Regions from separate parts of the Cobetia sp. 1AS1 genome, predicted to be linked through region 1. Evidence: predicted binding sites of a transcription regulator. Region 1 holds the regulator's gene; each other region holds the start of a gene.

Region 1 (7,641 bases):
CGCGCGGTTTGAGCCCTGGCCAACCACAGGCAACAATTCGATCATGACCGAGCCTTCCAGCACCCCGCACGCCACCGCGCCTGGCGCCTCTGCTTCAAGTCAGACCGCCGCCAGCCAGTCCGCCGCCGATGAGACTCCGGCCAGCCAGGCGGATTTTCGCGCCAGCGCCCGCCGTACCTTCGCCATTGAGGAAGCGGCCATCGCCGCGCTCGAAAGCCATCTCGATGACGACTTCGACCGCGCCTGTCAGCTGATGCTGGCCACCAAGGGCCGCGTCATCGTGACCGGCATGGGCAAATCCGGCCATGTCGCCAGCAAGATCGCCGCCACCCTGGCCAGCACCGGCACGCCGGCCTTCTTCGTCCATCCCGGTGAAGCCAGCCATGGCGATCTGGGCATGATCACGCCGGCCGATGTGGTGCTGGCGCTGTCCAACTCCGGGGAGACCGCCGAGGTCACGGCGCTGCTGCCGCTATTGAAGCGCATGGGCACCCCGCTGGTCTCGATGACCGGCAAGCCCGGCTCGACCCTGGCGCGTGACGCCGAGGCGCATCTGGACACCAGCGTCGCCCAGGAAGCCTGCCCGCTGAATCTGGCACCCACCGCCTCGACCACCGCTGCGCTGGTGATGGGCGACGCCCTGGCGGTGGCACTGCTGGAGGCGCGCGGCTTCACTGCCGAGGAATTCGCGCTTTCCCACCCGGGTGGCAGCCTGGGCCGACGCCTGCTGCTGCGGGTCCAGGACGTGATGCACCATGGCGACGCCCTGCCGCGCGTGGCACTCGGCAGCCCGCTGCGCGATGCGCTGCTCGAGATCACGCGCCAAGGCATGGGCTTCACCTGCGTGATCGATGATGACGACCACCTGGTCGGCGTCTATACCGATGGTGACCTGCGCCGCACCCTCGACCAGCACGGCGATCTGCGCGCGCTGAAGGTCGATGATGTCATGACCCGCGGCGGCAAGACCGTGCGCGCCAGCATGCTGGCCGCCGAAGCGGTGCGCATCATGGAAGAAAACCGCATCAGCGTTCTGGTAGTCTGTGACGAGGATGAGCACCCCATCGGAGCCATCCATATGCACGGCCTGCTGGCCAGCGGCGTGATCTGAACTCCCGCGGGCGTTCGCTGTCTCTGTTCGACGGCAGATCGTCCCGGCAAGACGCTACCGCTCTACGCCCATCAGCGCCGTTCACAGGACAGCGTCAAGCATGCACGGAGTGCGAGGAGAAAGACCATGAGCGACACGAATTCCCTGAGCGAAGAATATCCGCAGGACATCATCGACCGCGCACGCCGCGTGCGTCTGCTGGCGCTGGATGTCGATGGCGTGCTCACCGACAACCGCCTGCACTACGATGCCAACGGTGTCGAGACCAAGTCCTTCCATGTCCAGGATGGCCATGGCCTCAAGCTGGTGCTGCGCAGTGGCGTTCGCGTCGCGCTGATCACCGGCCGCAGCTCGCCGATGGTCGAGCGTCGCGCCAAGGAACTGGGCATTCAGGATGTCATCCAGGGCCGTGAAGACAAGCTGGTCGCGCTGACCGACCTGTGCCGCGAGCACGGGATCGCGCTGGAAGAAGTCGCCTATTGTGGCGATGACCTGCCGGACCGCGAGGCCATTCGTCGTGTCGGTCTCGGCGTCAGCGTGCCCAACGCCATGGCCTACGTGATGAGCGAGGCCAACTGGGTCACCTCACGCCAGGGCGGCGATGGCGCCGTGCGCGAGCTCTGTGATCTGCTGCTCAAGGCACAGGGCCACTGGGCCTCGGTGCTGGACACCTACCTGCAGGAGTCGCGTCCCTGATGTTACGTCTGCCCCGCCCTTCTCCGCGTCTCTGGCTGATGCTGCTGTTGCTGCTCGTCGGTGGCGTGCTGGCGCTGATCGAGCAGCGCAACAGCCTGGAATCGACCGTCAATGTCGAGGTCGACAGCAGTGAGCCGGATTACTATCTCGACGGGGCAGACATGACACGCTTCGATGCGCGCGGCGTGGCGATCCAGTCCATGACCTCGCCGCATATCGAGCACACGCCAGGCGATGACGTGACCCGGGCGCAGACCCCGAAGATTCGCACCAACGACAGTGAAGACCGCCGCTGGTATGCCACGGGTGACAGTGGCGTGTTGAGCGCCGGCGGCGACACCTTCACCCTCGAGGGCAATGCCAGACTGCGCCAGCCCGATGACCGCTGGACCCTGGATACCGATGTCCTGCACTACAGCCGTGATCAGAATCGCGCCTGGAGTGACGTGCCGGTCGTGATCACCCAGAATGGCCAGCATGTCGAAAGCGACAGCTTCAGCGCCGACCTCTCCCGGGATTCCGCCGTGCTGCAGGGCCGCGTTCGCAGCGTCCTGCAACCCGGCACGGGCCAGAGCGAGGCCAGCAAGGAAGCTGAGCGCATCGACTCGGGCGCCGACAGCACCACTACCGATGATGGGCGCGTCAACAGCACCTTCGAGGCAGCGCCTGCCAGCGGTGAATGAACCCGCCGGGCTGGCCGTCACGCCATGACCCGCGCCGCAACACCTTCTTCTCTGCCGCTCGATGGCATCATTGCTCGGGCGGCGACCCCGTCATGCCAAGGAGCCACCATGACTTCCACGACTCGCAAGCCCTTGACGGCCTGTCGCCAGACCCTCAACAGCGGTGTCATGGCGCTCTGCCTGGCACTGGGCATGTCCACCTTCGCCCCTGCCGCCATGGCGCTGGACAGCGATGCCAGCCAGCCGATCAACATCGCCGCGGACGCCCTGTCGCTCGATGACAAGGCCGGTACCGCCACCTACACCGGCCAGGTGGAAATGCGCCAGGGCAGCATGAAACTCGATGCCAGCCGCGTCGATATCAGCCGCGCCGGCAGCGGCGAGATCTCGCTGGTCAAGGCCACCGGCAAGCGTGCCTACCTGGAACAGCAGCCCGCGCCCGACGAGAAGCTGGTCAAGGGCTGGGCCGACACCATCCGCTACCATGCGCTGGAGCGCCGCGTGGAGCTGGTCGGCAACGCGCGTCTCGAGAAAGGCGATGACACCTTCGAAGGCGGCTACGTGGAGTACTTCCTCGACAAGCGCCAGGTGAACGCCAACAACAGCAAGACGGCACAGCAGACCGAAGGCGGTCGCGTGCACATGACTCTGACGCCGCGCGGCGCCAATGCCAGCAAGGAAAACTGAGTCATGACTGCTGCTACTCCGCGTACGCTGAGCGCTCGCCATCTGGCCAAGGCCTACAAGGGCCGCAAGGTGGTCAAGGACATCTCGCTGGAGATCCGCCAGGGCGACATCGTCGGCCTGCTGGGCCCCAATGGCGCCGGCAAGACGACCTCGTTCTACATGATCGTCGGGCTGGTGCGCGCCGATGCCGGCAACGTCTCCATCGATGACCAGGACCTCTCCGCTGCCGCCATGCATCAGCGTGCACGCGCCGGCATCGGCTATCTGCCGCAGGAGGCGTCGATCTTCCGCAAGCTGTCGGTGGCCGACAACATCATGGCGATCCTGGAGACCCGCAAGGACCTGGATCGCAATGGCCGCAAGGCACGCCTTGAAGAGTTGCTCGAGGAATTCAGCATCACGCACATCCGCGCCAGCGCCGGCATGAGCCTGTCCGGCGGCGAGCGTCGACGGGTCGAGATCGCCCGGGCGCTTGCCACCGAGCCGGACTTCGTACTGCTCGATGAGCCCTTCGCCGGCGTCGACCCCATCTCGGTGGGCGAGATCAAGAGCATCGTGCGCCAACTGCGCGATCGTGGCATCGGCGTGCTGATCACCGACCACAACGTGCGCGAGACACTCGATATCTGTGACACCGCCTATATCGTCGGCGATGGCCAGATCATCGCCCACGGTGATGCGGACTCCATCCTGGCCAACCAGCAGGTGCGCGACGTCTACCTGGGCCACGAGTTCACGCTCTAGGGTCAGCGGCTGCGCTGAGCCCACCGGAGGCGAAAGCTTCGAAAGCCGCTGCGTGATTTTATCGCGTAGCGGCTTTTTCATGTCTGACATCAGACGCATGCATGACGTCCATACCACCTTGGTGGAAACATGGCATGCAAGTTGCTTGAATATTCACGACAACCTCTTGTCAGTGCCCCGAGTCACGGTATAGCGTAGTAAGCACGTTCCTTTGCCGTGAATTGACTGACTCCATGAAACCCACCCTGCAACTCCGCCTCGGCACCTCGCTGACCATGACGCCGCAGCTCCAGCAAGCGATCCAGCTGCTGCAGCTGTCGACGCTCGACCTGCGTCAGGAGATTCAGCAAGCCCTCGAGTCCAACCCCATGTTGGAGCTCGACGAGGACTACGAGTCGCTGGATGTCGTCGAGACACAGGATTCGAGCGAGATCTCCACTGCCGACTCCTCGAGCGAGATTCCCGAGGAATACCCCCTCGACAGTGACTGGTCGGACCTCTACCAGGACCACGCCGGTAGCCTGACCAGCTCCGGCAGTGGCAGCGGGAGCGAAGAAGGGCCGGACTTCGATCGCAATACCAGCGTCGAGAGCCTGCAGGACCACCTGCGCTGGCAGCTGGCGATGACCGACCTCGATGGCCGTGAACGCCAGATGGCGGAGAGCCTGATCGATGCCGTCGACGGTGCCGGCTATCTGAGCCTGTCTCTCGATGAGCTGGTCGATGGCCTGCGTGGCCAGGGCCTGCCCGGCCTCAAGGCCTCCGAGCTCGAGCAGGTATTGCTGCGTCTGCAGCAGTTCGACCCGACCGGCGTCTTTGCCCGTGATCTGCGCGAATGCCTGCTGCTGCAACTGGCGCTGCTGCCGGATGATCTGCCGCTGCTGGCGCAGGCGCGCCGCCTGGTACGCCAATTCCTCGAGGCACTGGGCAACGATGATCGCAAGCTGCTCAAGCGGCGCCTGAGCCTTGACGATGACGAGCTGGACCACGTCATTCGCCTGGTACGTGCGCTCGATCCGCGTCCGGCATCCGCCTGGGGCGAGCCCGCCAGCGATTACGTGATCCCTGATCTGCTGGTGCGCCATACCCGGCATGGCTGGCAGGTCGAGCTCAACCCGGAAGCGCTGCCCAAGCTGCGCATCCAGCCGGAATACGCCGCACTGATCAAGCGTGCCGACAAGTCCGCCGACAACACCTTCCTCAAGGACAACCTGCAGGAAGCGCGCTGGCTGATGAAGAGCCTGTCATCACGCAATGACACCCTGCTCAAGGTCGGCCGCGAGATCATGGCACGCCAGATCGACTTCCTCGAGCAAGGCGAGGAAGGCATGAAGCCGCTGATTCTGGCCAACATCGCCGAAGTGGTCGAGATGCACGAATCGACCATCTCGCGGGTCACGACCCAGAAGTACATCCACACCCCGCGCGGCGTCTTCGAGCTCAAGTTCTTCTTCTCGAGCCAGGTCGGTGGCAGCGGCAATGGCGACGCCCACTCAAGCACCGCCATTCGTGCCCGCATCCGCAAGCTGATCGCGGAAGAGCCGGCCCGCAAGCCTCTCTCCGACTCGCGGCTGGTCGATCTGCTCGCCAGCGATGGCATCGAGGTCGCACGCCGTACCGTGGCCAAGTATCGCGAAGCGATGGGCATCCCCTCCTCCAGCGAGCGCAAGCGTCTGGCCTGACCCGTCACCTGCGGCTGCCATGCCCTGCTTTCACCTCCACAATGGCAGCCGCCGCCAACCTCAAGCGCTGGATTTTCCGCTCATCAGCCTCTGACTTCGCGGGCAGCGGTACGCCTGTCGCGTTCCCTGTCATCCCGGCAACCGCTCGCCAATTGCCCGTCATGGCACATGACGGCGCGCAGGATGACGGTAAAAAACCGCCGTTACGGCAGCGTCATTCACCGTCAATCGCATGTTTTTAAAGTCACTTTTGCGCGTATTGCACCTGGATGACACCCGGTGAACCTCCCGGAACGCCGCTTGCTCCACGCAATCGGAGCGCCTGAAAGGTGACGTACATGCAGGGATTGGCGACGAAAACCCGCCTTCTTGCGCGTCTTTCACGCACCACCCATCAGACGTGCCCTTGAAGTCCACTCCGATACCCCTCACTGAGTTGAAGACAAGCACTGAGCCACGATGCAGCGCAGCGTTGATCTTTGCGCAAAGCTTGGGCATTGTCGGTACAGACGCTCACGACATCTGACGCCACTGGCAAGGGTGCGAAAACATCGCCAGACGGTGGCCGTCAAGCCTGTTGCAGAGCGTCCGATCAGGGTTTGCTCGTAGTCAAAAAGGGTTACAATTGAATGGCAACCCGCTGGATAAAGGAGCGTGTCCATGCAAGTGAATATCACCGGGCATCATGTGGAACTTACCGATCCTCTCCGCGATTACGTCAACGAGAAGCTCGCTCGCCTCGAACGGCATTACGACAACATCACCAATGTTCAGGTGACACTGTCGATCGAGAAGGAGCGCCAGCAGGCTGCCTGCACCTTGCACGCGGCAGGCGCTGACCTCCACGCCCTGGCAGAAGACCCCAACATGTACGCTGCCATCGACGCGCTCGCCGACAAGCTGGATCGCCAGCTGGTCAAACACAAGGAAAAGTCCCAGGCTCGCTCTCAGGGCACCGGGACCCGTTGACCTTCAGCCATGACACTTGATCAGATCCTTCCCCCCGAGCGCACGCTTTACGGTGTCCCCGGGGGGAGCAAGAAGCGGGTGCTTGAATTCTTCAGCACCTTCATCGCACAGAACATTCCCAGCCTGGATAGCCAGGAAGTCTTCTCGCGCCTGATCGGGCGCGAAAGACTGGGGTCGACCGGCATTGGCCACGGCGTGGCCGTGCCCCATGCACGCAGCCCGCATTGCAAGACGCCAATCGCTGCGTTTCTGAAGCTCGGTGAACCCATCGACTTCGATGCCATCGACGGAGAACCCATCGATCTGCTGTTCGTGCTGCTGGTGCCTGAGGAAGCGGATGAGACCCATCTGACGCTGCTCGGGCAGGTCGCGGAATTGCTCAATTCCCCGACCAATCGCTCGGCCCTGCGCCAGGCAGACAGCCAGCGTGCACTCTTTGAGGCATTGACCCAAGCCATCGCCGAATTACCGGCGCGCTGAATGACAGGCCCGGACATCGTCCGGGCTTTCGTCTTGCTGGCCTTCCATCGGCCGACGTACAGCGCACTGATAGCGGGCAGCCTTCTGCCCCACCCCTGCATTCTTTCGACGTTGACCTCGCCCTTGGAGAGCACTTCATGAAGATCGTGATCATCAGCGGCCGCTCCGGCTCCGGGAAATCCATCGCTCTCCAGGCGCTGGAAGACATTGGCTACTATGCCATCGACAATCTGCCCGGCATGCTGCTGGCGCCACTGGTCGATCAGCTCGAAAAGGACAGCCCGGCGCGTCGGCGCATCGCGGTCTCCATCGATGCCCGCAACCTGCCGGAAGCCTTGACCCGCTTCCCCGAACTGCTCGACAACGTCCGCCAGAGCGGCATGGACGTGCAGGTCGTCTACCTGACCACCGATTCGCGAGTGCTGCTGGAACGCTACTCGGCGACCCGTCGTCGTCACCCTCTGACGCGCGACAACGACCATACCCTGGCCGAGGCCATCGAGATCGAGCAGAAGACGCTCGCTCCCATCCGCCAGAAGGCCGATCTGGTCATCGACTCGACCAACCTGAGCGTGCACGACCTGCGCTC
Region 2 (7,641 bases), on a different contig from region 1:
AGATGCGCAATCGCCAGCAGTCAGGGCGTTCGCGGCGCGAAACGTGGCGGGCGAGCATGTCCCAGCGCGATTGATCCGCGGGGTGCAGGGCATCGCGCAGGCGCTGCGCTGCCGTGCCGGGCCCGTCCGCCCGAGTGGCGGTGGGCGTCTCTTCTCGTGGGTCGCGCGATTCGTGTCCGCTCAGGGCCTGCCAGCCGCGCGAGGCATACAGCAGGGTACTGTCGGCATCCACCACCAGCACGGCATCACTCAGCCCATCGAGAATCGCCTGGGCGCTGAAGGGCGAGGCAGTCGAGGCGGGTGAGGCGATCGAGGCGGAGGCGAACTGTTCGAGAAAGCGCATCATCGCAGGCTCTCCTTTTCGGCCCGGTTCGTATCCGTTTCGGCGCCTGTCGCGTCCTCGGCGGGCGCTCGGCTGGCATCACTCGCGGGCGTCAGCGGGTGAGCGTAGACCCAGGCGGCCAGCTCCAGTCGCGAATGCAGGTTCAGCTTGCGCAGCAGATTCTTGACGTAGACCTTCACCGTGCTGTCGCTGATGCCCAGCTCGCGGGCAATCAGCTTGTTGCTGAGGCCGCGCCCGATCCATTTGAGGGTATCGCGTTCACGCTCGGTCAGGCCTTCGTACCATTCAGGTGCCGTGGGCAATTCAGGTGCCGTGTGCCAGTCAGGTGTCGTGGGTCGGTCGAGAGCGGCGGCCCCGTCGAGCGTGGAGCCAGCAGGGGGATTCGCCACGGTTGGCAGCGCCTCAGTCTGCTCCTGCTCCTGTTTATGCTGCTGTTTATTCGTCTGTGCTTGCGAGTGTTGTTCGCGCTGGCGGTGGTCCTGCTGCAGACGCCGGGCGAGCAGCAGCAAGGTCTCTTCTTCCAGCCCCAGCTTGCCGTCGACCACGGCCTGCAGGCGCTCGAGAATGCGTTCGGGGTCGGTGTCCTTCATCAGGTAGCCATCCGCCCCTTGCTGGATGGCATCCAACAGGTGGCGGCTGTCATCGGAGGCGGTCAGCAGCACTACCTTGAGAGTGGCATCACGCTGCTTGAGATGGCGCATCAGGGTCAGGCCATCGAGCTGCGGCATCTGCCAGTCGACGATCACCAGCTCCGGGGCGAGGGTGGACAGGGCGTCAAGCAGATCGGTGCCGTCATCGAAGTCGGCCACGACCTCGAACAGGCCACCTTCACTCAACAGCTCGGCAAGCCCGCGCCGAAACAGCGGATGGTCGTCGACGAGCACGACTCGTGTCGGGGGTGTCGAGGGTGTCTGGTGTGTCGAGGGCATCTGGCGAGTCACGGTCATGTGTCGTGGCGCTCCCAGCTCAGTGTCACGCGGGTACCGCCATGGCGGGGTTGGGTGATGGCGAAGTCGGCCCCGAGCTGGCGTGCGCGATCCTGCATGATGCCCAGCCCGAAATGGGCGGGGGCGATGTCGGCGGGGTCAAAGCCGCAGCCGTTGTCCTCGATGGTCAGCAACACCCGCTCCGCTGGCTGAGGCCCTGAAGACTGATAGAGCAATTGCAGGCGCAGGTGGGTGGCCCGGGCATGGCGCACGCTGTTGGTCATCGCTTCACGCACGATGAACATCACCTGCAGGGCCTGGGCATCGGGGAGGTGCAGCGACTGGATGCGGTTGTCGAGCTCGAACACCAGGCCTGAGCGTGTCTCGAATTCCTCGATCAAGTTGTCCAGCACACAGGCCAGCGGCGCGTCTCCCCAGGTGGCGTGCGCGCCGTTGATGAGCTCCCGGGTCTGGCGCAAGGCGCGCCGGGACTGGGTATGCACGTCCTCGGCCAGTGCCTGCACTTCCTGTGGCGCACGACGAGCGGCGCGAGTCAGGCGTGCGCTCTGCATCTGCAGATAACTCAATTCCTGGGCGAGGGTGTCGTGCAGCTCCGCCGCCAGATGTCGGCGTTCGTTCTTCAGCGCCTGCGCCACCGCTGCCTTGATGTCTTCGGCGTGACGCGCCTGTTGCTGCTGATGCAGTGCCAGGCCACGGCTCAGGGCATCGATGGCGGCGCTCGCCAGCCTCGATTCGAGGGCTGCGGCGGCCGGCTCTCCAAGCCACAACCAGTCATCGCCAGTCGCCTGTCTGTCAGTGGTGTGGGTGAGGGCGACCAACACCCCGTGGGGCCTGCCCGAGACAGCTGACGGCTGGCGGCTGACGTGCGCGTCATGGGCGATCTGGCTGACGATCTCCTGCAGGGTCTGACGCGTCTTTGCGGGCAGGGCGAGGCCAGTCGGCGCGATCACCTCATGGCGTTGCTGATCGACCCCACGATGCAGCACGCAGCTCTCGACAGGACGTGAGCAAGCCTGAGTACCGGCAACCTGCTGGCTCAGTAAGTCCATCCTCTCTCCCTGAAGGTCTCCCCAAAGCTCTCGCAGCAGCTCTCCCAGCAATGATGGCAGCGTCTCCGTGAGGTCAGCGCAGGTGGCGATGCGCAGGGTGATGGCGTCGAGCTTGGGAGTCTCGCGCCTCGCATCGCCGGGGGAGGAGTGCAGTGGCTCGTCGTCGCGGCGTACGTCGGCACGGCGTACATCAACCAGGGCGGCCGCCGTTCGTGCAGCAGGCACCTTGCCTTCCTTCCCTGCGCCGAGAATGACTTCCATGCGAGCTCCTCTCTCTACTTCCTGCTTCGGGGTTCTTTCTTCGGGCTTGCGATGTCGCGTCAGCAAGCTTGATGAGCAAGCTTCATGCCAGTGAACGGCTTACCCCTTCATGGGTAACTCTCTTGATGGATTGTCGCGATCTCCACTGTGAGTAAATTTAATTAACCATGAAGAACGTGGTGCGTCGCAGAAGGGGACATGCACCATCCAAGCACATCGGGGAGCTGCTTCACCCCATCACGCGTGCAACGCCGGACCTACTTGCCATGACCACAAGAGGTATCACCACGATGGAGCTTGCAGTCGAGATACCCGCTGCCACGCCGTGCCAGCTGTATCGTTATCGAATACCCGGGCTGGATGCGCTGGCGCTTGAGCTGTCGCCGGGGGACAGCGTGCAGGTGTCATCCGTCGATGGTGCCCAGGCCTGCGAGTGGCTGCTATTGCCACCAGGGGGCCGGGAGGGTCAGCACGGGGTGGCAGAAGCTGGAGGGGCAGAAGCTGGAGGGGCAGAAGCTGGAGGGGCAGAAGCTGGAGAGATTGCAGACACAGTCGATGGACTGACACTCGCGCGCTACGCCAGCATCACCTGTCTGGAAGAACATGCCTTTGCCAGCCAGCCACAAGGGGCAGAAGAGGGTAAGGCCGAGCAGGTGCGAAGCCCGTTCACCCAGCAGCGTCTGGCAGCGCTGGGAGTCGCGCAGGTGCCGCTGTCGGAGTGGCAGCGCTTGTCAGTGGCCGGGTTGCCGGCCGAGATTCGCTGGCCGCGTGAAGCGCCAGCCGCGCGACTGATTCTGCTGGCCCCCGGTGATGACATGCAGCTCGATGGCAAGCATCTGGCCACCGAGCTTGAGGTCTCGCACTTCTGCGAGGGGCTGGTGGGGCAGGAGCAGCTGCCAGCGCCATTGGCGCCGATCAAGCAGGAGACGAGAGTCTCGGCGGGCACGGTCGAGGTCTATGAGGTCAAGCAGGGCGAGTGGATCCAGATCATCGATGTGGCGGGTCGTCAGTGCTCCGATTTCGTGGCCTTCGATGCCAATGCCTGGGCGCAGGGTAAAGAGCTGGGGCTGGACGCCGGCGCCACGCGCAGCCTGTCCGGTCATTGCATGCCCAATCCGGGGCTCTATTCGGTGTTCTTCGATCAGCATCTGCATCCGATGCTGGAAGTGGTGCAGGACACGGTGGGGCGCCATGACAGCTTCATGCTCGCCTGTTCGCCGCAGTATTACGAACACCACGGCTACTTCGGCCACGATAGCTGCACGATCAACTTCAACAACGCCCTGTCGGCGTCGCATGGCATTCAACAGCGTGCCAGCTGGCCGGCGATCAACTTCTTCTTCAATGCCTATGTAGAGCCCTGCGGCACCCTGGCGGTGGACGAGCCCTGGTCGCGCCCCGGCGACTATGTGCTGCTGCGCGCCGACCGTGACCTCATCTGCGCCTCATCGGCCTGTCCGGATGACATCGACGCCGCCAATGGCTGGGTGCCGACCGATATCCAGGTGCGCATCTACGCCGCTGAACATGATTTCCCCCGTGGGATCGCCTATCGCAATCGGCCCGAGGAATTGCCGCGCATGACACTGCCCACTGCCTTTCATCCCTGCACCTCCGCCTTGACCAAGCAGTTCATCGACTACCACGGCTACTGGCTGGCCACGCATTACGAAGGGTGGGGTGCGCGGGCCGAATATCTGGCCTGCCGCGAGCGGGTCGCGATGATGGATCTCTCGGCGCTGCGCAAGTTCGAGGTCGCCGGTCCCGATGCCGAACGCCTGCTGCAATACGCATTGACCCGCAATGTACGACGGCTCTCCATCGGCGAGGTGGTGTACTCCGCCATGTGTCAGGAAACCGGCGGCATGCTCGATGACGGCACCTTGTTCCGCATGGGCGAGCAGACCTTCCGCTGGATCTGCGGTGACCCGGCCAGCGGCCAGTGGCTCAGGGAGCTTGCCCAGCGCCAGGGCTATCGCGTCACGGTGCGTGACTCCACTCATCAGCTGCACAACATCGCGCTGCAGGGGCCGAAGAGCCGCGAGGTGCTGGCGCCGCTGATCTGGAATGCGCGTACCCAGCCAGACGTTCAGGGGCTGGGCTGGTTCCGCTTCATGATCGGTCGTCTGTCGGGGCCGGATGGCATTCCGCTGATGGTGTCGCGTACCGGCTATACCGGCGAGCTCGGTTATGAAATCTGGTGTCATCCCAAGGACGCCCCGGCCGTGTGGGAGGCGATCTGGGCGGCGGGTGAGCCCCATGGCATCGCGCCGCTGGGACTGGATGCCCTCGACATGCTGAGAATCGAGGCGGGGCTGATCTTCGCCGGTCATGAATTCTGCCCGCAGACCTCCCCCTATGAGGCGGGCATCGGCTTCACCGTGCCGATGAAGAGCAAGGAAGAGGACTTCGTCGGGCGGGCAGCGCTGCAACGCGAGGCGCCGGAATCACGGCATCGCGTGATGGGCCTGAAGATGCACAGCAGCGAGTTGGTCAGCCATGGCGATCTCGTCTACCACGGCCGCTATCCGGTGGGCGTGGTCACCAGTGCCACCCAGTCGCCGCTGCTCGATCGTTCCATCGCGATGTGCCGCCTGGCACCGGACTTCGCAAGCCCGGGAACCCAGCTTGAGATCGGCCAGCTGGATGGCCATCAGAAGCGCCTCGCCGCCGAGGTGGTGACATTGCCCTTCCATGACCCGGAGCGCCTCAAGGTGCGTAGCTGATCTCACTGCCAGGAGGGGAAGCATGAGAGGTGAGTCGCGCGCAATGACTTGCGTATATGCAGCGCCCTGCAAGTCATCTCGCGGTGCATGCCGTGGCCGGCATGCCTCAATAACGCCCATCCTCCTCGCAGGGAAGGCTCCATGGGCTTCATATCTGAAGAGGAGTCCTCGGTTTCAAGAATGATGCAGTAAAAACAACGAATTGCTGAGGGTGGCCAATGAGGGTCATCTGGCATGTCGCTTGCTTTATCCAGCAGGTCCCCTTGAAAAACAACAACAACCCCCGGACGGGCAGTGCCGCTTGCACAGTGAAGCGCGCTGATCCACAGGCTCCGGTAAAGGAGAAAAGACGATGGATGAAAAGACGTTGCAAAGCATATTGGATATGCATCAGGCGATGAACATCGAGGTGTTCTATTGGTGGTGTACCGCCATCATGTTCCTGATCCATGCAGGCTTTCTGGCCTATGAGATCGGTGCCTCGCGTTCCAAGAATGCGTTGGCATCCGGCATGAAGAACGTGCTGACGCTGGCCTCGATCATCCCCGCCTTCTACTTCGTGGGCTGGTGGATCTACAACGCCTTCCCCAACGGGCTGATCCCCATCGAGGCGTCCGCCGCTCTGCCGTGGAGCGCGAGCATGCGTCCGGACGCCGATGACATGGGCACCGGCATCTTCTTCGCCGCCTTTGCCCTGTTCGGCGCGACTACCGGCTCCATCCTCTCGGGGGCGGTGATCGAACGCATTCGCCTGGGGGCCTTCCTGATTCTGGCGGTGATTCTCGGCGCCGGTGTCTGGATCATGGCGGGCGCCTGGGGCTGGCATCCGGATGGCTGGATGCTGCACAAGCTGGGCTACCACGATGTCGGCGCCGCCGGTGTGGTGCACGCCGTGGCCGGCTTCTTCGCGCTGGGCGTGCTGCTCAATCTGGGCGCGCGCATCGGCAAGTACAGTGACGATGGCAAGCCGCAGGTGATCGCGCCGCACAACATGCCGATGACGTTGATCGGCCTGATGCTGATCATCGTCGGTTTCTTCGGCTTCCTCGGCGGCTGCATCATCTTCAACACCGGTGACATCGGCTGGACCACCATCTACGGCAATCGCACCAACCTTTCTGCCTTCGCCTTCAATACCCTGATGGGCTTCGGTGGCGGCGTGATCGGTGCCTATCTGTCCTCGCGTGATCCCTTCTGGACCATGTCCGGTGCGCTGGGCGGCATCATCACCGTCGCGGCGGGGCTGGATCTCTACAACCCGGGCCTGGCCTTCGTGCTGGCGGTCACCGGTGGCGCCCTGATGCCGAAGATTGGCGCACTGCTCGAGAAGCGTGGCCTGGATGACTCCGTCGGCGCCTTCGCGGTGCATGGCTTCTGTGGCTTCTACGGCGTGGTACTGGTGGGCATCTTCGCGGCCGGCTTCCCGAATGTCGGCGAAGGCGTGCCGGACGTCTCCTTCACCGGCCAGCTGACCGGCGCGGTGGTGATGGCACTGACGGGCTTCATTCCGGGCTGGGGCGTGGCCTATCTGCTCAAGAAGTTCAACCTGCTGCGCGTGCCGCCGCATGTCGAGGTACTGGGGCTGGACCTGTTCGAAGTCCCGGCCAAGGCCTACCCGGAAAGCCTGTCCTCCGAGACAAGCTCCAGCGTGCCGGCACGTTCCGGTGGGGTGGTCGCGGCGCCGATGGACAAGCGTCCTGACATCAGCTGAGCCCTGGTAGCTGAGCCCTGGTAGCTGAGCCCTGGTAGCTGAGCCCCGGCGCACATCCTGAAGGGGCCGGTCTGTCGAGATGATGTCGAGATAAGCGCTGACTGGCCCCGTTATTGCAGTACTGGTAGACCCATCCGATATCCGCTTTCGCAAGGAGTCTTGCAATGGAAACTGTCGATACTGTGGTACACGCTGGCAACTATGCCTTCTTCTTCAGCAACTCTGGTGCCGTGGCGGTGTGCCTGCTGGTCGCCGCTGGCGTCTGCATTGCGCTGAGCGCCAACATCCTGCGTCACGAGAAAGCGTCCTTCGAGAGCAAGAAGACGCCGTGACCCTCTGGGCATCATGACCGGCACATCAAACGCCGCAGCGCTCAGCGCTGCGGCGTTTTTGATAGGTGGCATGCACCCGATTGGCTTTGCGCGAAGAGAGTGTGGCGTGCGTCACGCAGTCGTCACCTGAGAGCTTGATAATGGCGGCCCCTCAAGGTGGCCCTCATGGAACGCGCGATAGCATGAAACTGATCCATCTGACCGACACCCATCTGGTCGCTCCTGACAAGCGACTTTACGGGCTGGACCCACGTGCACGGCTAGCGGCTGCC
Region 3 (7,641 bases), on a different contig from region 1:
CCGATGACCTTGAAGAATGATCGCTTCCTGCGCGCGCTGGCCCGTCAGCCGGTCGACCGTACTCCCGTCTGGATGATGCGCCAGGCTGGCCGCTATCTGCCGGAATATCGCGAAGTCCGCGGTCAGGCCGGTGGCTTCATGGACCTGTGCATGGACACCGCGCGTGCCTGCGAGGTGACGCTGCAGCCGCTGGAGCGCTTCCCGCTGGATGCCGCCATCCTGTTCTCCGACATCCTGACCATCCCGGATGCCATGGGGCTGGGCCTTTACTTCGAGACTGGCGAAGGCCCGAAATTCCGCAAGACAGTGCGGACTGCCGAGGAAATCGCGGCGCTGAGCGTGCCGAATGTCGAGCGTGATCTCGATTACGTCATGCGTGCCGTGTCCACCATCCGCCGTGAGCTGAACGGCCGCGTGCCGCTGATCGGTTTCTCCGGCAGCCCGTGGACACTGGCCACCTATATGGTCGAGGGCGGTTCCAGCAAGGACTTCCGTCATGTGAAAGGCCTGATGTATTCCAATCCGGAAGCCATGCATCAGTTGCTCGACACCCTGGCGCAGGCCGTCACCGACTACCTGAACGCCCAGATTGCCGCGGGTGCTCAGGCGGTGCAGATCTTCGATACCTGGGGCGGCACCCTGTCCACGCCGGCCTACCTCGAGTTCTCGCTGCGCTACATGGAGCAGATCGTCGCTGGCCTCAAGCCGGACAGCGAAGGCAACCGTGTGCCGGTGATCCTGTTCACCAAGAATGGTGGCCAGTGGCTCGAACACATCGCCGCCACTGGCTGTGATGCCGTCGGCCTCGACTGGACCACCGAGATGTCCAATGCGCGTGAGCGTGTCGGCCATCGTGTGGCCCTGCAGGGCAACCTGGACCCGAATGCGCTGTTCGGTACGCCGGCAGCCATTCGCGCCGAAGTCGGGCGTATCCTCGACAGCTACGGCCAGGGCCCGGGCCACATCTTCAACCTCGGTCACGGCATCAGCCAGTTTACCGACCCGGGCAACGTCAATGCCCTGATGGACGCGCTGCACGAGCTGAGCCCGGCCTACCATCAGGATGACGCCGCCAATGCGACACCGGTCGCCCGCGGCTGATGGGAGAGCCCTTCATGGTCTTCTCTGTTGCCCCCCCTGTTGCTGCCTATAGAAGGTGGCAAGCAGCAGGGCAGCAAGCAGAAGGGCGCCGGGCTGTGTGCCCAGCGCCATGGCAGGCCGGGCACCGCGCTGGCCGCAAAGCGGGGGTGTCAGCATGACGCCGGTCGAGCAGCGTCTCATCCCGCGCCGCGGTTGGGCATTCGTGGCTCTGCTGTGCCTGTTGCTGATCCTGTTCGGCACGCTCTCCCCGGGCGTGCCGCACCCGGAGCAGACCTTCCCCTGGGACAAGCTGCAGCATTTCTCCGCCTTCGCGTTGCTGGCGCTGACGACACGGCTGGCGGGCTTGACCAGCTTGATCATCCTGCCGGTCCTGCTGCTGCTGGGCGTCGCCATCGAATGTCTGCAGCTGGCGATTCCCTATCGCGGCGCTGAGGTGCTGGATGCACTGGCGGACCTCGCCGGCATCCTCATCGGGCTGGGAGTGTTCCAGTGCGTCCGACTGATTCTGCATCTGATCCGCCTCGGGCCGGCCTCTCGCTGAGCCTCTCCTCCGGGCCGCGTGTCATCGATACGCGGCCTGTCTGAAATTGTCATGCATCAACACTTTCCACTCCGGCCGTCTTTGGCTATGGTGCAGCGCCTGCGCCATGTTGGCGCTTGCCCGGCATGTCGCGTATCAAGACATCACGCCGCATGGTCGTCATGCGGGCCGTGAACTGCCGGCCTGACGCTGGCGCAGTGCTGATTGGCGCAATTTTCGATGGCCATCGTGCCGTCTCTATCCATACCTTGATATCCCGTCTGTGATATCCAATGCGAGGGTCCCCCATGACCGAACGTCTCGATGGCTCCTGGTTTACCGAAATCTTCGATCGCCACGGCAGCGCCTTCTCGCTCAAGGTCAGCCACAAGCTGCATGACGAGCAGACCCCTTATCAGCACCTCGAAGTCTATGCCACCGAGACCTACGGCAACCTGATGGTGCTGGACGGCTGCGTGATGCTGACTGACCGTGACAACTTCCTCTATCACGAGATGATGTCGCACCCGGCGCTGTTCGCTCATGCAGACCCCAAGCGTGTCGTCATCATCGGCGGTGGCGATTGCGGCACCCTGCGTGAGGTGCTCAAGCACCCGGGCGTGGAGAAGGTCACCCAGATCGATATCGATCCGGCGGTCACGCGTGCCTCCGAGCAATTCTTCCCGGCGCTGGTCGAGTCCAATGACGACCCGCGTGCCGAGCTGCTGTTCGAGGATGGCGTCAAGTGGGTCGACAACTGCCCGGACGAGAGTATCGATGTGCTGATCGTCGATTCCACCGACCCGGTCGGCCCGGCGGAAGGTCTGTTCAAGACCGACTTCCTCAAGCGCTGCCATCGTATCCTCAAGCAGGGTGGCCTGATGGTGCAGCAGAGCGAGTCCCCGCTCTATCATACCGATTCCATCATCAAGGACCTGCGCAACGACATGGGCGAAGCGGGCTTTGATAGCGTCGCGACCCTGCCGTTCCCGCAGCCGGTGTATCCGTCCGGCTGGTGGAGCTGCACCCTGGCGGGCAAAGGATGTGACGTGAAGTCCTTCCGCGAGGAAGATGCCGCTGCCGCCACCTTCGCGCGTGACTTCTATACCGTCGAAGGCCATCGCGCTGCCCTGGTGCTGCCGCCCTTCATGCAGCGCCTGCTGGAGAAGTGATCCGCATGCACCTTGCGGTGGCAAGGGAGTCCCATCAGGCACGAAAACGTGCCTGATGGGATGAACAAGCGTTGAGTCAGTAAGACCGAGACATTGGTCGCAATCTGCCACTCGCGCCACATCGCTGCTCCGCCAACGGCCGTTTCGCAATGAAACGGCCGTTTTTATTTTGCACCGATATGAGGCGAACTGGTCTCGCCATGAGCCTAACTGCGCGGCAATCGCGCGGAATGATCCGCCGCCCCACCCCGAGGCTTTGGCCTATATCACTGGGTTTTAGCGCTTTTTTCAGCGTTGAACGCAGCGGATCACGCGATAGGCGGAAATTGGAACGCGGCTTGCTATTGTCGATAGGTGCCATGCAATGCATTGCACCACTTCTGACTCGAGGCTGATCGAGCGGACTCCAGACTTTCGCGAGGGAATCACGATGCATAACAACAAGAAGCCACTGCTGATCGCTAGCGCCGCTGTCCTGGCCGCCTCCATGGCGACAGGCGCCAGTGCCGCGACCCTGGATAGCGTCAAGGAAAAGGGCTTTGTCCAGTGTGGCGTCAGCACCGGCTTGCCGGGCTTCTCGGCACCGGATGACGCCGGTAACTGGCAGGGCCTCGATGTCGATGTCTGCCGCGGCGTCGCGGCAGCCGTGCTGGGCGATGCCAGCAAGGTGCGCTATGTACCGCTGACGGCCAAGGAGCGTTTCACCGCGCTGCAGTCCGGCGAGATTGATGTCCTGTCCCGCAACACCACCTGGACGGCGACCCGTGACACCTCACTGGGCCTCAACTTCGCTGGCGTGAACTATTACGACGGCCAGGGCTTCATGGTCAGCAAGGACCTGGGCGTCTCCAGTGCCAAGGAGCTGGACGGGGCAGCCGTCTGCATCCAGTCCGGTACCACCACCGAGCTCAACCTGGCGGACTATTTCCGCCTGAACGACATGTCCTTCGAGCCGGTCGTCTTCGATACCTCTGACCAGACCGTCAAGGGCTTCGAAGCCGGTCGTTGTGACGTCCTGACCTCCGACCAATCCCAGCTCTACGCGCTGCGTATCAAGCTCTCCGATCCGGCGTCCGCGATGGTGCTGCCGGAAGTCATCTCCAAGGAACCGCTGGGCCCCGTCGTCCGTCAGGGTGATGACCAGTGGTTCAACATCGTCAAATGGACCCTGTTCGCCCAGATCAACGCCGAAGAGATGGGGCTGAGCTCCGACAACATCGAAGAGAAGAAGTCGGACACCAACCCGAACGTCGCGCGCCTGGTCGGTGCTGATGGCAACTACGGGGAAGCCATGGGGCTGCCGGCTGACTGGGCCTACCAGGTCATCAAGCAGGTCGGTAACTACGGCCAGATGTTCGAGCGCAACGTCGGTACCGGCTCCGCACTGGGTATCGAGCGCGGCTTGAACGCACTGTGGACCGATGGCGGCGTCCAGTACGCCCCGCCGGTTCGCTGATGCGCGGGCTCGCCCTGTACTGCGGGTGGGCCTTGCCCTCATGACAGGCTGAGCAAGGACGCTGGCCAGGGGAAGTGAGCGTCTTGCTCCACTTCCTCTGGCCAGCGTCATGTGGGCCCCGGTTAATGAGCCCCAGCCTGTACCTCGTGACCCATTCATCGAGTGCCGAGAGATAACTGATCTGCCGTTCGATAGGACGGCAGGCGGAAGTCGCATAGCTTTCCGGCGGAGATTGCCTGTATGACACAACCTGCTTCTCGCCCGCCGGCCACGGTCAAGCCGCCATTCTGGCGTGACCCGGCCAAGCGGGCACTGATCTTCCAGCTATTGATGCTGGCAGGCGTGTTCGGTGTGTTGGCGATCATCGTCAGCAATACCCTGACCAACCTCGAAAGCCGTGGCATCACCACCGGCTTTGCCTTTCTGGACAACACCGCAGGCTTTGGCATCCTGCAGAGCCTGATCGACTATTCCGAGCAATCCACCTATGGCGATACCTTCATCGTCGGCCTGCTCAATACCTTGTTGATATCCGCACTGGGTGTCATCGCCGCGACCGTGATCGGCTTCGTTATGGGGGTCGCGCGTCTGTCCCCCAACTGGCTGATCTCTCGGCTGGCGGCGGTCTATATCGAAGTCTTCCGCAACATCCCGCTGCTGCTGCAGATCTTCTTCTGGTATTTCGCCGTCCTGAGAACCCTGCCAAGTCCGCGTGGCTCGCTGTCGCTGGGCGAGGCGTTCTTCCTCAACGTGCGCGGTCTGTTCGTGCCGGCCCCCATCACCTCCAGCGGTTTCTCGGTGGTGATTGCCGTGTTCGTGCTGGCCGTCGTCGCCAGCGGCATCTTCAGCTACTGGAACCGTCAGCGTCAGGCGCGTACCGGGCAGCGCCTGCCGGCGGGCTGGATCTCGCTCGGTCTGATCATCGTGGCGCCACTGCTGGCCTACTTCGCGATGGGCATGCCGCTGAGCTGGGAACTGCCGGAACTCAAGGGCTTCAACTTCCGTGGCGGCATCACGGTCGTCCCCGAGTTCCTCGCCCTGTGGGTCGCGCTGTCGGTCTATACCGCAGCCTTCATCGCCGAGATCGTGCGTTCCGGTATCGAAGCGGTACCGCACGGCCAGACCGAAGCGTCACGGGCGCTGTCGCTGTCCGGTGGCATGACACTGCGTCTGGTGGTGGTGCCGCAGGCGCTGCGCGTCATCATCCCGCCGCTGACCAGCCAGTATCTGAACCTGATCAAGAACTCGTCGCTGGCCACGGCCATCGGCTATCCCGATCTGGTCTCGGTCTTCGCGGGTACCACGCTCAACCAGACCGGTCAGGCCATCGAGGTGATCGCCATGACGATGCTGGTCTATCTGACCATCAGTCTGCTGGTCTCCATGTTCATGAACTGGTTCAACGCCCGCATGGCGTTGGTCGAGCGCTGAGGGTCTGCCCATGTCGATTGAAAAGACCCTGTCACGGGTCACCGAGAAGATGATCGATTCCCGTCCGGCGCCGAGCGACAGCATCGGCGCGGTGGCCTGGTTGCGCAGCAATCTGTTCGCCGGACCGATCAATACGTTGTTCACGCTGTTCGCGCTGTATCTGGTCTATCTGCTGGTGGTGCCCAGCCTGCAGTGGGCGCTGATCGATGCCAGCTGGAGCGGCACCTCACGAGAGGACTGCACGGGGGAGGGCGCCTGCTGGGTGTTCATCAGTGCGCGTCTCGATCAGTTCATCTACGGCTTCTACCCGAGTGAGGAAACCTGGCGGGTCGATATCGTCTTCGCCGTCTTTGCGGCTCTGATCGCCTGGCTGGCGATTCCGAAGCTGCCGGCCAAGGGCTGGGTCGCCATCGTCAGCCTGGCGGTGTTCCCCTTCATTGCCTACTTCCTGCTGCATGGCGGCAGCTTCGGCCTCGAGATCGTCGGTACCCACGAGTGGGGCGGCCTGATGCTGACGCTGGTGCTGGCGGTGGTGGGTATCGTGGCGGCACTGCCGCTGGGGATCCTGCTGGCGCTGGGGCGTCGCTCCGAGATGCCGATCGTGAAGAGCATCTGTGTGGTGTTCATCGAGTTCTGGCGCGGTGTGCCGCTCATCACGGTGCTGTTCATGGCCTCGGTGATGCTGCCGCTGTTCGTGCCTGGCGAGGTCAATCTCGACAAGCTGGTGCGCGCGCTGATCGGCATCACCCTGTTCCAGAGTGCCTACATGGCGGAAGTGGTGCGTGGTGGCCTGCAGGCGATCCCGAAGGGACAGACCGAGGCCGGCATGGCGCTGGGGCTGGGCTACTGGCGCAACATGGGGCTGATCGTGCTGCCCCAGGCGCTCAAGCTGATGATTCCCGGCATCGTGAATACCTTCATCGCCCTGTTCAAGGACACCTCGCTGGTACTGATCATCGGGCTCTTCGATCTGCTCGCCATCGTGCAGGCCGGTCTCGCCGACCCCAAATGGCTGGGCTACTCCATCGAGGGCTACGCCTTCGTGGCGCTGGTCTTCTGGGTCTTCTGCTTCAGCATGTCGCGCTACAGCCAGTATCTCGAGCGCCTGCTGCATACCGGTCACAAGAAGCGCTGATCACGGCGCCAAGGAATCTTCATCATGACAACGACAACATCCGCCTCGCAGGGCAACACCGGCGCCGATGAGCGCCCGATGATCGAGCTCAAGGGTCTCAACAAGTGGTACGGCGACTTCCACGTGCTGCGCGACATCAATCTGAGCGTGCGCAAGGGCGAACGTATCGTCATCTGTGGCCCTTCGGGGTCCGGCAAGTCGACGATGATCCGCTGCATCAATCATCTCGAGGAGCATCAGGAAGGCGATATCGTGGTCAACGGCATGCCGCTGACCCAGGACATCAAGCAGATCGAGGCGATCCGTCGCAACGTCGGCATGGTGTTCCAGCACTTCAACCTGTTCCCGCACCTGACGGTGCTCGAGAACTGCTGTCTGGCGCCGATATGGGTGCAGAAGCGGCCGCGCCGCGAGGCGGAAGCGGAAGCCATGAAGTACCTGGAGCGCGTGCGCATCGCCGATCAGGCCCACAAGTTCCCCGGTCAGCTGTCCGGCGGCCAGCAGCAGCGTGTCGCGATCGCGCGCTCGCTGTGTCTGAGCCCGGAGGTGATGCTGTTCGACGAGCCGACCTCGGCGCTGGACCCGGAGATGATCAAGGAAGTGCTGGATGTCATGGTCGAACTGGCCAATGAAGGCATGACCATGCTGTGCGTGACCCACGAGATGGGTTTCGCCAAGACCGTCGCCGACCGCGTCATCTTCATGGATCAGGGCCAGATCATCGAAGAGAACGCGCCGGAGCCGTTCTTCAACAACCCGCAGTCCGAGCGGACCCAGCTGTTCCTCAGCCAGATTCTGGGGCATTGAGGCCACGGACTGACCGGAT
Region 4 (7,641 bases), on a different contig from region 1:
GGCCAAGCACACCATCTGGATCGCGCGTTACGTCGGGCGTGCGGAGAAGCCTGATGACAAGACGAAGGCCGGGAAAGGCAATGGCAAGCGCTCAGGCAGCCCGAGCAGAAAGCCGGCATCGAAGGGTGCCGCAAGGCCGCCGCGCCGCAAGTAAGCCGTGTGTCTCGTTGCTGATGACGTGATGGATGACTCTTCGCCTTAGTCGTTGTGACACACGCTTTCACAGGCGTCGATGCCCTCATCGCAGGGGGGTGAACGCATGAAAAAACGGGCTGGTCACATGGTGTGGTCAGCCCGTTTTGGTGTGCGTCATCGGCGCTTATCGATAGCGTTCAGCCTGTTACAGCGCCAAGCGCTTTCGACTAGGCCCGATGCTGGATTCTGGCTCAGGCCGCTTCGCGCGCCTTCATGTCCTGGTGATATTCCTCGGCGAGGCGCTTCTTGGTGGCGTCATCGAAGACGCGGCCTGCCAGCTGGAAGACTTCCTGCTCTTCCTCATCCAGGTGGTGGGTCACCAGGTGCTCGAGCTGCTTGGCGGTGGCCAGCCAGCCCGGTGAGCTGTAGTCGGTCGCCTCGAGCTTCTCGACCAGCTCATCGATCTCATGGTGCTCGGCGACACTGTGACGCGCTTTCTCCTGCGTCATGTCGTGCTCCATCATCGGCATGTAGAGCGCACGCTCCTCAGCACCGGCGTGATTGGTGAGCGATTCCTTGAGGCGCTTGAACAGGTCATCGCGCGGCTCGCTGTCACCTTCGGTCTGCAGCAGCATGTCCAGCAGGCGGCGTTGTTCGTCGTGGGTCTCGCGCAGGGCTTCAAATACGGTCATGTTCCAGCTCCTCATCATGTCTGGCGTGTTGAGTGGCGGGTCTGCTTGTGTGCGGTCTTGCTCAAGTGCGGGCTTGCTTGTGTCAGGTGTGTACAACTCTGGTGGCGGATCGGCGGAAGTTCAAGTGCGCAACGCCGATCGGCCTTGAAAAAGCCTTGGCGCGAGGCAAGGAAACAAGGGTGACCCTTGAATTCTTTGCTCGGTGGCGTGCCCGCAACGGTGTCTGATCGATGCCAGCTGCCGGCCGCCACCGTCAGGAGCCCCGACATGTCCCAAGACCAGACCACGCCAGTTGATTCCTTCAGCCCCAAGGGGTCTCACGCACCGGCGTTATCGGCGTCGCTGTCCGGCAGTCAGCTGGACCGTCCACCGGGCGGTGGCTGGCCGTCGATCAAGGCGGTCGAGAAGTTCATCTGGCAGGAGCATCTGCCCATCGAAGGCCATCGCAGCCTGATGAAGATGAACAAGCCCGATGGCTTCTATTGCCCGAGCTGCGCCTGGCCGAATGGCGACAAGCCCAAGGGTGCCAACTTCTGCGAAAACGGTGCCAAGGCGCTGGCGTGGGAGGCGACACGCGAACGTGTCAGTGATGAGCTGTTCGCCAACAATACGCTCAGCGAGCTGCGCGAGTGGTCGGATCACCATCTGGAGAAGGAAGGGCGCTTGACGCGACCGCTGCGCTACAACGCCCAGACGGACCGCTACGAGATCACCAGCTGGGAAGCGGCCTACGCCGAGATCGGCCAGCGCCTCAAGCGCTATGAGGACCCGAACCAGGTCGAGTTCTATACCTCGGGGCGCACCTCCAACGAGGCGGCGTTCCTGTTTTCCCTGTTCGGGCGCATGTACGGCACCAACAACTTCCCGGACTGCTCGAACATGTGCCACGAGACCACCTCGCGGGCGCTACCTGAGTCCATCGGCATCGGCAAGGCGACGGTCAATCTCGAGGACTTCAAGCAGGCCGATGCCATCTTCATCTTCGGCCAGAACAGCGGTACCAACAGCCCGCGCATGATGGGTGATCTCCACGAGGCGCGTGGCCGCGGGGCCGAGGTGGTCAGCTTCAACCCGCTGCGCGAGCGGGCGCTGGTCAGCTTTGCCGACCCGCAGTCGCCCAAGGACATGCTGAGCGGCAAGGGTGTCGAGATCAGCAGTCAGTATCATCAGCTGCGCATCGGCGGGGACCTCGCCGCCGTGCAGGCGATGTGCAAGTACGTGATCGAGGCCGACGATGCGCTGCGCGAGCGCAATCCGCATGCGGTGGGCTATCTGGATCATGACTTCATCGCCCAGCATACCCACGGTTTTGATGCCTTCGCCGAGCATTGCCGCAAGCTCGAGTGGCAGGACCTGGTCGCCATGTCCGGCCTGTCACGTGAATCGCTGGAACAGGCGGGGCAGACCTATCTGGAGGCCGAGCGCGTGATCTGCTGCTGGGGCATGGGCATCACCCAGCATGCGCGCGGCGGCGACACCATCCAGCAGATCATCAATCTGTTGCTGCTGCGCGGCAATATCGGCAAGCCCGGCGCGGGGGCCTGCCCGATACGCGGCCATTCCAATGTGCAGGGCGACCGCACCGTCGGCATCGAGAATCTGCCCAATGACGCGATGCTGGATGCCTTCGATCGGGTCTTCGACATCAAGTGCCCGCGCGAGAACGGCCATGATGTCGCCGAATGCTGCGAGGCGATTCTGCGCGGTGAGGTACGCGCCTTCATCGGCATGGGCGGCAACTTCTTCCGCGCGATTCCCGATCAGAAGCGCGTGGTCGAGAAGGTACACGAGATGGACATGACGGTGCATATCGCCACCAAGCTCAACCGCAGTCACCTGCACCCCGGCAAGCATGGCTGGGTGCTGCCCACGATCGGCCATAGCGAGCGTGATCTGCAGGCCGGCGCCGATGGCAAGGGCGCGGAGCAGGTCTCCAGCGCTGAGGACGGCATGTGCAACGTTGCGCCATCGCGCGGCGTGATGGCCCCGGCGGACCCAAGTCTGCACTCCGAGATCGCCATCACCTGTCAGCTGGCCAAGGCGACGTTGCCGCCGCATCCGACCCTGGACTGGGATTGGTTGCAGGCGGATTACGCGCGGATTCGTAATCGCATCGAAGAGGTCTTCCCGCAGATCTTCCCTGACTACAACGCGCGCCTGGCTCAGGGCGGCTTCCATATCCGCATCGCCCCGCGCGAGCGCATCTGGCATACCGACTCGGGGCGTGCCAACTTCCTGTTCCCCGAGGGGCTGGGCACGGATGAGGAGGGGCTGAACAAGGTCACCCATGAGACCCTGAACATGGATAGCACCTTCCTGCTCATCACCATGCGCGGTCACGACCAGTTCAATACCACCGTCTATTCAAATGACGACCGCTATCGCGACGTCTATGGCACGCGGATGGTGGTGATGATCAGCCCACAGGATCTCGAGACGCTGGGCCTGAGCGAGGGTCAGCGCGTGACGCTGGAAACGGTCAGCGAAGACGGCGTCGAGCGCAGCATGGCGGGCTTCAAGCTCAAGGAATACGACATTCCGACCGGCTGTCTGGCAGCGTACTATCCGGAAACCAATGACCTGATTCCGCTGGATCACCGTGATGCGCGCAGCAACACGCCCGCCTCGAAATCGGTGCCGGTCCGGTTGCGCCTGATGGACAGCGAAGAGGTCAATGCCAGCGAAGGGGTGCTGGCGAGCAGCTGAAGGGCTTCAGCATGAACCGCTAAACAAGGAAAGGCTGAAAAATTTGCATCCTGTACTCGGTGTCAGGTTTTGATGTCAGTGAAGGAGGGCGAGAGTCACGCCACGCGCTGCACTGAAAGAGTGCGCCGCGTGGCGTTCTGCTGTCTGGCGCTCAAGATGATGCCAACGTCGGCGTACCTGAGGGGTTCGTAGGTGCTGCGCCGGGCTTGTCGCATAATCATTTCTGGAGGCTGTCTTGCGCCCAACCGCGCCTGTAGCCAGGCCAGAACCTGACGGCTGTGTCAGCTTCATGGCACGGGCGGCGCGCTGGCATCTTGCACGGTTTGAGGATGGGTGGCGTGAATCTTGCGTGGTGGTAGGGTAGCGACCGCCGCTCTGACCGCCGCCCTGCCCGCCACCTTGCCGCAGGGGGCGGTGGCCGGCGTTCAGGCAGGCTGACACCACCACAAGACTCGACGACTCACGACCGAGCTCCAGGAAGGCACTCATGGCAGAACACTCCTCACCTAACGCATCAGGCCGCGCTTCAGACCCTGCCTCAGATCAGGCATCGATGGCAGGCGAATCCGGCAATGATTATCCCTTGAGCGAAGTGCCTGCCTCGGCACGACGGGGACTGCTCTCCACCTCGATGGTGCTGCTCGGCTTCACTTTCTTTACCGCCACCATGTGGGCGGGCGGGGCATTGGGTGCCGCGTTCGCGCTCAATGAACTGTTGTGGATCATCGTGATCGGCAATCTGCTGCTCGGCGGTTACGCTGCCGCCCTGGCCTATATCGCCTGCAAGAGCGGCCTGAATTCGGTGCTGATGGGCCGGCTGTGCTTCGGCGAAAAGGGCAGCCGCCTGTCTGATTTCGTGCTCGGGTTCACCCAGATCGGCTGGTACGCCTGGGGCACCGCGACCATTGCCATCGTGCTGGTCAAGACGCTCGGCTTGCCGGAGTGGCTGACCACACCGCTGATGGTCATCTTCGGTTTCGCCTTCTGTCTGACGGCGATGATCGGTTATCGCGGGCTGGACATGCTCTCGCGCATCGCTGTGCCGGCCATGTTTCTGTTCATCCTGTTCAGTCTCTACACCGGCATGATCGATGTCGGCGGTGTCGCAGGCCTTGCGGCACTGACGCCGACGGATTCCATGAGCTGGACGGCCGCCATCACAGCAGTGATCGGCACCTTCATCAGCGGTGGCACCCAGGCGACCAACTGGAGCCGCTTCGCGCGTTCGCCGAAGATCGCCGTCATTGCGACCCTGGCGGCCTTCTTCGTCGGCAATGGCCTGATGGTGCTCACCGGTGCGCTCGGCGCGATGATCTACCAGCAGGCCGATATCGTCGACGTGATGATCGCCCAGGGACTGGTCAGCCTCGCCGTCCTGATGCTGTTCCTCAATATCTGGACTACCCAGGACAACACCATCTACAACTTCGCGATCGCCGGCTGCAATCTGTTGCGCACCCCGCATCGTCAGCGTGTCACCCTGGGCGGCGCGGCCATCGGCACCGTGCTGGCGGTACTCGGCATGTATGAATGGCTGATTCCGTTCCTGATTCTGCTCGGCACCTTCATCCCGCCGATCGGCGGCGTGATCATGGCCAACTTCTGGCTCGGTCACAAAGGGCAGTATCCGCGCCTCGCCGAGGTGCCCAGGGTCGATTATCACTGGCCGGGCCTCGCCGCCTACGCCATCGCCTGCCTGTGCGCCTGGAGCTCACCCTTCATGCCGCCCGTCGTGGGTGTCGTGGTCGCCTTCGTCGTCTACGGCGGACTGATCAAGCTTGCCAAGGTCGAACTGGCCAACAAGACGGCGGCGTGAGTGGCTGAGCGTCTGATGTGAAGGGGGAATGCAAGAACCGCCCGGCAGCCAATAAATTTATTGCTGGGCGGTGATAGTGGTTTAGGAGTTTTAATGTTGCATAAAAGTTAAGTGTGGTTTTCTCGAGAAAGCTTTTATATAAGCGTTTCTCAGTCGCTGATAATTTTGTATACTATTTCTGAAGCGTCGGCAGAGATGATTTCTATGTCGTAATTCTTGAATCTAATTTTTTTGCTATTTCTAGGGTATATCAATTCTTGCTTGTAGGCTGTGCGAGCCATGTCCTCGAAAGTATACTCTCTATACAAAATACTGAGGCCATTTGCGCCCAATCCAGTGAATATTATCTCATGATTGAGGTAGCCCGCTTCGGAGTAAGGGACTCGAGATTCTACAAGCCGAAAAGTCGTATCAGAGGGCTCAATGCTATATTGCGAACCGCTCCCTACAGGCGAGTTCCAAAAACTTCTAGCCATGACTGTCCCATCCCACTTGCCATCAGAATCTATGCCAAACATTAGATGGCTGTGAGGGATGTGAACGACTTTATTTCCATCCTCATTTTGGCCGGCGATTCTGAAAATATCGCCGTAACTTCCATTGAGATGAATAGCGACAGTGCCAAGTCCTCCTTTGAATACGAAATCATTTAAGGCCTGGTACTGATTTTTTCGTACGATTTCTTGATATGACTTTCGTGCAATGATCTGATCGCCCACATAAGCTTTCTGTGTTTGGCCAACTGTATAGTTTTTAAAATCCACATCATTGATGTTGCTTTGCGTAGAGGTGTTGTGCATGGCAGTGGTACAGCCTGCTAGCAAGAGATAAAACGCCGCTATGATTATGGTTTTCATTTCAGTGCCTGTGAGCTGTCGACGGGCCTAATTAAAAGGAGTCATTTTTTATTGCTTTTTTGAAAGCTATATGAGTTTTCTATTTTATTCAATGTTCCTTTGTGGCTTCACCTGAATCACCAGGCAGACGGCGATCAGCGCCATGCCCAGCCAGCCGAGCGGTGCGATATGTTCCCCGACGATGGTGACGGCGAGCAGCGCGGCGACCAGCGGTTCGAACAGGGTGAGCAGGGTGGCCTTGCTGGCGGCGACGGTCTTCAGGCCGTAGCCGAAGGCGATATAGCCGAGGAACATCGGCACCAGCGCCATGTAGAGCGCGACTGATGTGTTGCCGGGGGTGGCGAACAGGCGCGGGTCTGCCACCAGCATGCTGAGGCCCAGGCCCGCGATCAGCGCGATACCGGCGACGCCGAACAGGCTGCCCATGGCAGCGCGGGCGTGGGTGCCGTGGTCCATCATGCGCCGGGCGATCAGCGAATAGGCAGCGTAGGTCGTGCCGGCGATGACGCCCAGCACGATACCGGTCAGGCGTTGCCAGTCAGCATCAGGCACGCCCCCTGACCCTGTCGCCATCGGGTCGCCGCCGGCGCTGATGGTGGCAATGTCTCCGCCATGAGTGGCCGTTTCGCCCATCGCCATCATCACTACACCGGCAATGCCCAGCGCGAGGCTGATATACCAGCTCAGCGTGAGTCGGTGGTGGCCGAACAGGCGCTCCAGAATCGCCGCGGCCAGTGGCGCCGTGGCGATGGTGATCACCGTGCCGATGGCGACGCCGGCCAGATGCATCGAGGAGTAGAAGGCCAGCGGGTAGATGACGACACACACGGCGCCGAGCAATACCCAGCGCTTCTGCGCCAGCAACAGGCCCAGGCAGCTCATGATATTGGGCCGCGCGATCACAGCTTGTAGCAGGCCGCCGACGCCCATGGCGAAGGCGCCGGTCGCCAGCGGACTGACATCCTGATTGAAGTGGGCCGCCGTGCCGGTGGTGCCCCACAGCAGCGCGGCAAACAGGACGGCCAGGCTTCCCATGTCGGTCGATCTTGAAGAGGCAGCGATATCGGGGCGGGTGGTTGTCATGGTGATGTCCTTGCGTGTCTTGCCAATCCCTTGGCCGTTTTCAGTCGCAGCATAAGCGCTGGCGAAAGTGTGCTGAAACCACTTTCGGGGAGTTGAGTTGCCGCGCCAGCTGGGTGCCGCTCAGGGCGCGTACTCTAACTTGCCAACAATTCCCTCATTGCCGTCAGGCGTCATGACGCTGCCATGACTCCGCTCCTTGCTCCGGCCCTTGATTGGCATCGCGGCCATGCTCGGTATCGCTCCACGGATCACGCTCACCCCATTGGGCAGTGTCGCCGTGTGTATCAACTAGAGCGTCGCAGGCCGTGTCGGGCGTCGTCCAGGACGCGAGGTCTGCCTGCGGGCTAGCCAT

Evidence for each region. The regulator sigma-54, encoded in region 1, starts transcription at its own class of promoters, with help from an activator protein. The targets are predictions, from matches to a motif close to TGGCACNNNNNTTGCTNT.
Region 2: a site for sigma-54 is predicted at 5,557-5,574, ahead of QD280_RS02900 (ammonium transporter). Genes of this name have one in related genera too.
Region 3: a site for sigma-54 is predicted at 3,121-3,138, ahead of QD280_RS07705 (amino acid ABC transporter substrate-binding protein). Genes of this name have one in related genera too.
Region 4: a site for sigma-54 is predicted at 3,824-3,841, ahead of codB (cytosine permease). Genes of this name have one in related genera too.

Annotation. Positions count from the first base shown of each region.
Region 1 is NZ_JARWKU010000004.1:128,456-136,096, reverse strand. It holds gene QD280_RS09225 (KpsF/GutQ family sugar-phosphate isomerase) at 44-1,111, shown strand; gene QD280_RS09220 (HAD hydrolase family protein) at 1,238-1,807, shown strand; gene lptC (LPS export ABC transporter periplasmic protein LptC) at 1,807-2,490, shown strand; gene lptA (lipopolysaccharide transport periplasmic protein LptA) at 2,599-3,177, shown strand; gene lptB (LPS export ABC transporter ATP-binding protein) at 3,181-3,921, shown strand; gene QD280_RS09200 (RNA polymerase factor sigma-54) at 4,155-5,603, shown strand; gene raiA (ribosome-associated translation inhibitor RaiA) at 6,264-6,572, shown strand; gene QD280_RS09190 (PTS sugar transporter subunit IIA) at 6,582-7,052, shown strand; gene rapZ (RNase adapter RapZ) at 7,190-7,641, shown strand, end outside.
Region 2 is NZ_JARWKU010000001.1:678,479-686,119, forward strand. It holds gene QD280_RS02875 (PAS domain-containing protein) at 1-346, opposite strand, end outside; gene QD280_RS17855 (response regulator transcription factor) at 343-1,290, opposite strand; gene QD280_RS02890 (histidine kinase) at 1,287-2,600, opposite strand; gene QD280_RS02895 (aminomethyltransferase family protein) at 2,867-5,326, shown strand; gene QD280_RS02900 (ammonium transporter) at 5,679-7,037, shown strand; gene QD280_RS02905 (hypothetical protein) at 7,202-7,369, shown strand; gene QD280_RS02910 (phosphodiesterase) at 7,552-7,641, shown strand, end outside.
Region 3 is NZ_JARWKU010000003.1:111,128-118,768, reverse strand. It holds gene hemE (uroporphyrinogen decarboxylase) at 4-1,101, shown strand; gene QD280_RS07715 (VanZ family protein) at 1,256-1,642, shown strand; gene speE (polyamine aminopropyltransferase) at 1,930-2,793, shown strand; gene QD280_RS07705 (amino acid ABC transporter substrate-binding protein) at 3,224-4,249, shown strand; gene QD280_RS07700 (amino acid ABC transporter permease) at 4,490-5,680, shown strand; gene QD280_RS07695 (amino acid ABC transporter permease) at 5,691-6,815, shown strand; gene QD280_RS07690 (amino acid ABC transporter ATP-binding protein) at 6,894-7,622, shown strand.
Region 4 is NZ_JARWKU010000006.1:165,131-172,771, reverse strand. It holds partial or broken gene QD280_RS11985 (hypothetical protein) at 1-25, shown strand, start outside; gene QD280_RS11980 (hemerythrin domain-containing protein) at 387-827, opposite strand; gene QD280_RS11975 (FdhF/YdeP family oxidoreductase) at 1,095-3,533, shown strand; gene codB (cytosine permease) at 4,087-5,349, shown strand; gene QD280_RS11965 (hypothetical protein) at 5,499-6,206, opposite strand; gene QD280_RS11960 (EamA family transporter) at 6,291-7,289, opposite strand; gene QD280_RS11955 (DMT family transporter) at 7,453-7,641, opposite strand, start outside.